DNA from 4 places in the Halobacillus rhizosphaerae genome. Region 3 is predicted to be linked to each of the others. Evidence: riboswitches for the same ligand, from Rfam matches in the RefSeq annotation. Region 3 holds a riboswitch; each other region holds the start of a gene.
The links. A riboswitch is a leader RNA that binds a small molecule or an ion and turns the genes downstream of it on or off. The one in region 3 is predicted to bind S-adenosylmethionine.
Positions count from the first base shown of each region.

Region 1: another riboswitch for S-adenosylmethionine. It lies ahead of Q7A53_RS13790 (phosphoadenylyl-sulfate reductase); the one in region 3 lies ahead of Q7A53_RS13055 (methionine biosynthesis PLP-dependent protein).
Region 2: another riboswitch for S-adenosylmethionine. It lies ahead of Q7A53_RS14360 (O-acetylhomoserine aminocarboxypropyltransferase/cysteine synthase family protein); the one in region 3 lies ahead of Q7A53_RS13055 (methionine biosynthesis PLP-dependent protein).
Region 4: another riboswitch for S-adenosylmethionine. It lies ahead of Q7A53_RS07605 (5-methyltetrahydropteroyltriglutamate--homocysteine S-methyltransferase); the one in region 3 lies ahead of Q7A53_RS13055 (methionine biosynthesis PLP-dependent protein).

Region 1 covers NZ_JAUTWQ010000011.1:207,814-210,014, reverse strand. Annotated here, with positions in the region: gene cobA (uroporphyrinogen-III C-methyltransferase) at 1-184, opposite strand, end outside; gene Q7A53_RS13790 (phosphoadenylyl-sulfate reductase) at 338-1,066, opposite strand; SAM riboswitch class I at 1,172-1,275, opposite strand; gene abc-f (ribosomal protection-like ABC-F family protein) at 1,534-2,201, opposite strand, start outside.
Region 2 covers NZ_JAUTWQ010000012.1:95,104-97,304, reverse strand. Annotated here, with positions in the region: gene Q7A53_RS14360 (O-acetylhomoserine aminocarboxypropyltransferase/cysteine synthase family protein) at 1-1,106, opposite strand, end outside; SAM riboswitch class I at 1,228-1,337, opposite strand; gene Q7A53_RS14355 (DUF2188 domain-containing protein) at 1,490-1,687, shown strand; gene Q7A53_RS14350 (FAD-dependent oxidoreductase) at 1,899-2,201, shown strand, end outside.
Region 3 covers NZ_JAUTWQ010000011.1:58,577-60,777, forward strand. Annotated here, with positions in the region: gene metC (cystathionine beta-lyase) at 1-263, opposite strand, end outside; gene Q7A53_RS13055 (methionine biosynthesis PLP-dependent protein) at 260-1,381, opposite strand; SAM riboswitch class I at 1,472-1,582, opposite strand.
Region 4 covers NZ_JAUTWQ010000005.1:85,935-88,135, forward strand. Annotated here, with positions in the region: gene Q7A53_RS07605 (5-methyltetrahydropteroyltriglutamate--homocysteine S-methyltransferase) at 34-1,146, opposite strand; SAM riboswitch class I at 1,214-1,317, opposite strand; gene Q7A53_RS07610 (rhodanese-like domain-containing protein) at 1,860-2,201, shown strand, end outside.

The DNA of each region.
Region 1 (2,201 bases), 150 kb from region 3:
AATGATTATTTGGGCTTTTCCCACAATACACCAATTCAGCTTCTGATTTCTTGTAGTCGAGAAGTTCCTTATTAATTAACCGATCATAAAGGATGACATCCGCTTTCTGAATGGCTTTCATTCCTTTAACTGTTATTAAATCCGGATCGCCCGGACCAGCACCTACTAGATATACTTTTCTCATACTTCCACCTCATCCTCATTGTTAAGTCCTAAACAAGCCACTTGCTGAGACAGCTATCCATAAAGTCTATGCCGTAAACAAGCCATTTTCTTCATCATTTACAGGGTTTTTTCCTTAAATCTACTATTAGCGGTAAGAAAGCAGAAAGGGGAATTAAATTCCCCCGCCGTGCAATCCACATTCCGTTTTGTCAAAACCGCTCCATCTTCCTTCTCTCGAATCCTCAGTATCTCCAGTTGGAAATGTACAAGGCATGCAGCCGATGCTAGGATACCCCTGATCATGTAATTCGTTGTATGGCAACCTGTTTACTCGGATATAAGACCATACTTCATCCCATGTCCAGTGAATAAGGGGGCATACCTTCAGGGACTTAAAGCGATCGTCCTTATTCACGAAGTCTGTTTTACTTCGGCTGACTGACTGTTCACGCCGCAATCCGGAAATCCATGCTGGAACACCTGTTAACGCATCTTCCAAAGGTTTAACCTTCCTAATATAACAGCACTGATTCGGCTGTCGTTCCCATAAAGCAGGTCCGTATTTCTCCCCTTGCTCTCCAATCGTTAATTCAGGCTTTTTCATCTGAATTCGGAGCTTAGGATACTTAGCTTTCATTTGGTCTATTAAATCATAGGTTTCCGGAAAATGAACCCCCGTGTCTAAAAATACAATTTCTGCATCCTCTTTTACCTTGGAAATCAAATCGATTAAGACAATTCCTTCCGCACCAAAGCTGCAGGCATAAACTACGGAATCACCGTAATTGTCATACGCCCATTGTAAAATGGTGGTGGCACCTTTTGTTTCATCTTCCGGTTCCCATCCCTTAAATGGATCGCCAGTAAAATGATCGTAGCTGACGCTGCTATTAGTTGTCATATTACTTCCCCTCCTAGCTGCAAGAGCTATAAAAATATTTCACCAATAAAAAATCCTCTTCTTGAGGACAAGAAGAGGATACTAAGTTTAGATAGTCATCGACTCTTCTTATCTACCAGACATTGGTCTGTAGGAGTTAGCACAGTGTTTCAAAAGAACCTGTTGCCGAAGCTTCAAAGGGCCTATCCCTCCACTTCTCTGGATAAGAAATGATCATATTTGATTAATGATGACTATCATAAGATGATCGAGCAGAAAAGTCAACAGGAGTTATAAGAAAATTTATATTCTTTAAAATATTATTCATGACGAATGCCTGGCGTGCCAGTAATTTTTACCAATTGCTAAAATTTATTAATTTTCCAGCAGGATCCGTAGCATATAAATCAGGGGTTTCACGGTTAATTCCACCGAGGAAGGTAAAACCTCGAATGAAAAAAGCAGACGAGGAAAACCCCCGCCTGCTTCTATGATTTATCCATCCACTCCTCATAAAGCTGTTCCACTTGCTGGGCCAGCCGCTCCTTTTGCTGGTGCAGACCTTCCAGCTCCATTCCTTTAGCTGCCTGGATCTCTTTATTAAGCTCGGAAAGCTGCGTTTCTAATGATTCAATTTGTTCTTCCGTTGTTTTCTCTTTTTGGATAGGTGGTGTTGGCTTCTCTTTCGTCGAAGCTTTTTCATACTCCAACTCTCGCTGCTCCTGTTCAAGCCATTTATCCCAGTGGTGTCTTGTTTCATTGTAAGTGCCAATATAACGGTGGAGCTTACCCTTCACCATATAGGACGTATGGGTAAAACACTGATTGAGAAAATAACGATCATGGGAAACTCCAACCACCGTCCCTTCGAATCCCCGAATGGCTTCTTCCAGCACTTCCTGAGATTCTATATCCAAGTGATTGGTAGGTTCATCAAGCACCAGCACATTAATTCCCTGATGCATAAATACGGCAAGCTTAAGCCGCATTCGTTCTCCCCCGCTCAGATGAGAAATCTTTTTGAACACATCATAGCCATAGAACATGAAAGCTGCCAGTTGATGACGGGCCTCCCCCTCTGTAACCCGGATATGAGTTCTAAAGTAGTCAATCATCCTTTGATCCGGGTCCGCTTCTTGGAGAGGGTTCTGAGGCA
Region 2 (2,201 bases), on a different contig from region 3:
ACGTGGGACCAGAGCTTTGTATGGTTAATAACCTGCCTTCCTGCTTCACGATCTCCTTTTATGCCAAAGACCACAATGGAACCATATCCATAATTTAAATATTTTTCAGCAAGAGCGTGAGTGGGATGATCCTCGAGTCCCGGATAGTTCACCCACGCTACACCTTCATGTTCATTCAAATACTCAGCGATCTCTGAAGCCTGATCGGCATGTTTTTTAATTCTTAAATGCAGAGTTTCAAGACCTTGAAGAAGTAAGAATGCATTTTGCGGACTCAAGCATGCCCCAATATCTCTGAGTAATTGGACACGCAGCTTTATTGCATAGCCGGCAGGCCCGGCATCAATTCCGAAACGAATTCCATTATAGCTCTCGTCAGGTTCAGTGAATCCCGGAAACTTTTCGTGATTCCAGTCAAAGCGGCCGCTGTCGACGACAATACCGCCGATCGTTGTTCCGTGACCGCCGATCCATTTCGTTGCAGAATGAACAACAATGTCTGCACCCCAGGCAATGGGCTTGCAAACGTAAGGAGTAGCAAATGTATTATCAATGATTAAAGGAATATGGTGATCATGAGCCACATCTGCCACCGCTTCAATATCCAATACATTTAAGCTTGGGTTCCCGATGGTTTCTGCAAAAATGGCCTTCGTTTTTTCAGTGATTGTTTTTTCAAAATCTTCCGCTCGCTGTCCATCAACAAAATGCACTTTAATGCCATAGCGGGGGAGTGTATGGACAAACAGGTTATAGGTTCCTCCATAAAGGTTAGAGGAAGCAACAATCTCATCACCAGCACTTGCTACGTTCAAGATCGCCATCGTGATCGCAGCCATTCCCGATGACGCGGCTACGGCAGCGGCTCCATCTTCGAGTAAAGCGATCCGTTGCTCCAGAGCGTCTACGGTTGGATTCATAATCCGGGAATAGATGTTTCCCGGTTCAGCAAGTGCAAATAGATCTCTTGCATGGTCTGTATCCCTAAATACATAAGATGTGGTTTGATAAATCGGCACCGCTCTTGATCCAGTGGCTGGATCGGGTTCCTGACCTCCGTGTAAAAGCTGAGTTTCTGGTCCTAAGTTATGAAAAGATAAAGTCATCGTTCATCCTCCTTGGATTTTAAAGTCTAGGAAATGAATTTCGATCAGGTCAATACATTTGAGAGAATATGAAAAAGCCCTCTTCTTATCAGAAAGAAGAGGGCGTATGAATCAGTTCCTCCTCTCATCTTTCAGATCATACGACCTGTAGGAAGTAGCACCTTTTCAAGTTTCCACTTGAAGGTTGCCGGGCGTCACAGGGCCTAGTCCCTCCGCCACTCTCGATAAGAGATGTTCCAATATTTAATTTAATTTGACTTGTTACGAATTATAAAAGGACTTTATGCTATTGTCAAACTATTTTTTCAATTTAAGAAATGTTTGAGAAAGGAATCTGTTGGGAATTGTTGTTTATCAAGATAATTGAAGGAGAGGATTAAATCATGAAAGAATATAGTGTAGTACCTAATAAAGACGTAACAGGCTGGCTTGTAAAAATTGAAGATATCGCCCCTGAAAAATTATACGATGAGCGCGATACTGCAATTGAAAAAGCGGTTGAAATTGCTGAAAACAACAAACCAAGCCGTGTGCTTATTATGGATCAGAACCACGAAGTAGAAGAAGAGCGTACATTCTAGAAAATATGAATAGTGCCCTTTTGAATAGGGGAGAAAAACAGGCTGCCGGGTATGATCGGGCAGCCTGTTTTTTAGTGAAAAATTAATGGTGTTAGAGCATTTGTTGATATTAAATAGAGGCCTATTCATTGGGGAGTTCTATATCAGGGAGCTTTTTATAGTGTTTATCTATGAATAACGTTACATTATAAAGAGAGAGGTGACGAAAATTATGGAGAAAGAATTCGATATCATTATTGTTGGTGCTAGAGCCGCCGGAGCTAGTTTAGCCATCCTCCTTGGCCGCATGGGAAAAAGAGTAGCAGTCATAGATAAAGCGAAATTTCCTAGTGACACTCTATCAACTCACCATATGTCCCATCTGCATTATTTGCGGGAGCTTGGTGTTTTGCAAGAAGTAGAAAAAACAGGGCTTAGAAAGATTACGAGAATGAGAACTTACATAGGGGAAAGTTTTGTAGAGGGGCCGAGAGCTTCTTATACACTGATCCCAAGGCGTAAACACTTGGATCAA
Region 3 (2,201 bases):
ATAAACGAGGTAGAGATTGCCGCCATTCCAGAAGCAAATGCGAAGCCATGGCTGCCGCCTTCAAGACTTGCAATGGTTTCTTCCAAAGCTTCTCTTGTTGGGTTACCTGAGCGGCTGTAGTCGTATTTTCCCGGCTGGTCAAAGTTTTTCTGGTGAAACGTAGAGGCTTGTTGGATCGGCACACTCACCGCTCCTGTCTCAGGGTCAAACTTATGCTTGCTGTGAAGCAGACGTGTTTGAAAGGAATGCTGTGTGTTTGTCATTTTATCAATTCCTCCTTTACTAAAATAGCCAAAGCGTGGTCGAGATCTTCAAGCAGGTCATCGATATGTTCAATGCCGACGGAAAAGCGGAGGAGCCGGTTGCAAACGCCGTAGCTTGTTCGTTTTTCTTCCGGAATATCCGCATGAGTCTGAGTGGCTGGGTACGTAATAAAGCTTTCTACACCGCCCAAACTCTCCGCAAAAGTAATCGTCTGCAAGTTTCTTAAAAATGGATCGATGCAATGCTCCGAAGTTAACCGAAAAGAAACCATTCCTCCTCGTCCTGGATACAGCACATTAGCTACGGCGGGATGTTTTTCTAAAAATTGCACGACTGATTTTGCATTTGCTTCGTGCTGGCGCATTCTTAATGCCAATGTCTTCATGCCCCGCATGAGCAGCCAAGAATCGAAAGGGGACAATACAGCGCCGGCAGTATTTTGATAGATTCCAAGTTTCTCGCAAACTTCAGGTTTTTTAGCGACTAGTAACCCTGCCAGTACATCATTATGTCCTCCGAGATACTTGGTGGCACTGTGAATGACGATGTCGGCGCCTTCTTTTAAAGGCTGCTGCAGATAAGGCGTGTACAGGGTGTTATCCACGATTAACAACAGATTATGCTTCTTTGTGACCTCGGAAATTTTGGGAATGTCTGCGACGTGCATTAATGGATTGGTCGGTGTTTCCACATAAATAGCTTTTGTCTGCTCCGTAATTTTCGCTTCAAGATTGGATAAATCTTGACTATCTGAATAATGGAAGGTGACTCCGGAGTGCTCGCTTACGTGTTCAAATAATCGATATGTCCCTCCGTATAGATCTTCCGAAACGAGAATTTCATCCCCCTGGTTAAATAACGAGATCACGGTTTGGATGGCGGCCATCCCTGAACTGAAAGCGAACCCAGCCTCTCCTTCTTCAATTTCTGCAATGGTCCGTTCTAAGATAGCTCGGGTAGGATTGCCCGTTCTAGAGTAATCGAACCCTGTAGATTCTCCAATCCCTTTATGCTGGTAAGGGGTGGAGAAGTAGACAGGGGCACTGATGGCACCTGTGGGATCTCCGTTGTTTTTTCCGGTATGAACAAATTTCGTTTCGTTATGAGGGGTAGACATTTTTCATTCTCCTTTTCAAGCACAAATTGTAATTTAAAAAACAAAAAAAGCCTTCTTATAAGAAGAAGACTTTAGAATGAATGATCCTTCTTCTTATCTTCCAAGTTGATGAATCAACTTGCTGGAGTTAGCACCTTTCTGGTCAAACCAGTGGTTGCTGAGGCTTCGTCGGGCCAGTCCCTCTGCCTCTCTTGATAAGAGAAAACGCTATTTAATTTTTCCGTAGTAAAAAATCCTTCTCACTAATCTACACTACTTCGAATGATTTTACAACAGAAAAAAGTGAATTATTTGAATTTTTTAATTAAATGTCATTCCATAAAGGCTTTCTATTCTTGTAGACTTAGTTTCGAGACGATAGTGAGTGTTTAGGGACTGCGGGAAAAGGTTCGCTTTCCGTGGGGCAGGCGCTGAGCCTCCTCGAGCAAAGCTCTTTATGGTGCGAAAATACTGATTTAGAACCCTGCGGGAGGTTGGTAATGAAGAAGCATTTTATTTGTAATAAGTGGCGTTCATCCAGCTATGGTTGTGAGGGAATGAGCAACGGTTTCCCGCACTATCTAATATGGATGAACAAACTTCGCTACGAAAGAAAATATCTTACAGAATTGATGTTACTTATGAATCAAGGGGGGGATTTCTATATTAGGCTATTTAGAATTCCCTGGTTTTTGTTTAGCAGGTACTTTTTATATTTCCGTTCTCTCCATAATCATAAAGAGGTCGGGGAAATGGGGAGACTCCTATGGGAGGATAGGGCAGGGTGAGATCCCACAGGGCAATGCCCGAGGAAGCTCACCGCCCGCCCATGGAAAGTGAA
Region 4 (2,201 bases), on a different contig from region 3:
ATTTTTGTCTAATTAGAGGAGGTTAGTTCCTAATTATGACGTCCACACTTCGTTTGAGAGCTCAACCACGTGGCGGATTTTCGCCCATTGATCTTCTTCAGATAATAAATTCCCTTCCTCAGTGGAAGCAAATCCACATTGTGGACTTAGACAGAGCTGTTTATAAGGAACGTAGTCAGCTGCCTCTGCTATTCTTTTCTTAATTGCCTCTTTGTCCTCGAGTTTTCCTGTTTTCGAGGTGATCAAACCAAGAACAATGTGGAGGTCTGATCGATTTACTTTGCGAAGAGGGTCAAAGCTTCCAGACCTCTCATCGTCAAACTCAAGAAACAATCCATCCACGTTCAGTTTTCCGAAAATGGCGTCAGATACTGCTTCATAGTCTCCTGAAGCTAAGTAAGTAGAGCGGAAATTTCCTCTGCAAATATGCATGGTAATGACCATATCATCAGGCCGTTCGGAAATAGAGTCATTCACCGCCTGAACAAATAATTCGCGAAGCTTGTCTGGGTCCTGCCCTTTATTTCTCATTTTCTGCAGTCCTTCTTCTGAAAAGAATCCTGCCCAGGAGGTATCATCGAGTTGAAGATATCTGCATCCCGCCTCATAAAATGTCTGAATAGCTTTCTGATATGCGCTGGTCAAATCCTCAAGAAGTTCTTCTTCTGTATTATAAACGGTTTGGTTAATGTCACCCCGTGCCAGCAGCATGTTTGGACTGGGAATCGTAAATTTTGGTGTGTGGTTCTCTCCGACCACAGAATGAAGAAACTTATAATGATCGATCATAGGGTGGTCAGAAAAATCTATTTTTCCCACAACTCTTACTGAATGTGCCTTCGTTTCTACACCCTCGAACTGGATACCTGAATCTGTTTCATAGCCTTCGACACCAATAAGTCCTTCCAAAAAGTCAAAATGCCACCAAGCCCTGCGTAAATCTCCATCAGTGATCGATTGCAGACCTGCTTGTTTTTGTTTTTCAACCAGTTTAATAATTTCCTCATCTTCAATTTTCTTTAATTCATAATCAGAAATTTCTCCATAGTCCCGGCTGATTCTTGCCTTTTTAATTCTTTCTGGTCGCAGAAAGCTTCCCACATGATCCCCTTTGAAGGGAGCCATAGTCGTTTGAGTGAATGACATTTTATCCTCTCCTTTTCATAATAAAAAGCCTCTTCCATAAGAAGAGACTTCATCGATTAATGGCCGCTTCTTATCTTTCAAGCTAAATTAGCTTGCAGGAATTAGCACCTTGTACAATTACAGGTTGCTGAGGTGTCGCCGGACCTATTCCTCGACCTCTCTTGATAAGAAATATATGAATTTTTCAAAAAATACTATGGATGTAATCTTAACAACAACTTTTGAAAAAAGAAAGGGAGATTTCTCAACATAGGAAAATCATTATGAATCACTCGAAAAAAAGAGGGGGGTATATAGATCATTTTAGTATTCTATCGATCATCTTGCTGCTCTTTGGTTATTAAAAAACTCAACAAAGAGTACACCTGAAAAAACATCCCGAACCAAACGATGCCCCAGGACGTATCTTTAATGGAGGTGTTCAGACGGCTTTTAAAGGTTTGATTCTTCTCATCGAAAGGGTAAGCGAATGAATTTTTATGACAGGAATAATGATAAGCGCAGCCTAATATGTTTCCACGACCATTCAGTGAAAGTGATCATTAGTATGGATGGAGATGTTTTATGAGGAGCGAATCAGGTTACATAATTAAAGTACCCACTACCGTATATTGCTGTGTGAAAAATCCATATAAAAATTAGTGGTAACGGGTTGACTAAATACCATAAGGGGTATATTATGAAAAACAGATTGCAAAGCAAAGGGGAATAAAATGAATATATGGATTGGGATCATAGTTACTGTATCCTTTGTGTATCTCTATCGGCGATATCTGCCTGTGCCAGGCGTTAATCCAATAAATATATATGAAGAAAATGAATCATTGGAAGGACTGGTTATTGTAGACACTCGAGATTATCAGACTTCTTCTCGTGACAAAATTCCATCAGCTTATTGTATGCCGCTTCCTTATTTGAATCGTCACTACAACGAACTTCCGGATCAGGGCATTATAATTTTTGCTGCTGATTATGTAGAAAAGAACTTAAGCGCCCGCATATTACGCAGTAAAGGAAAATGTATTGCGGGGTACTGTCTAGCAGGAAATTTAGAA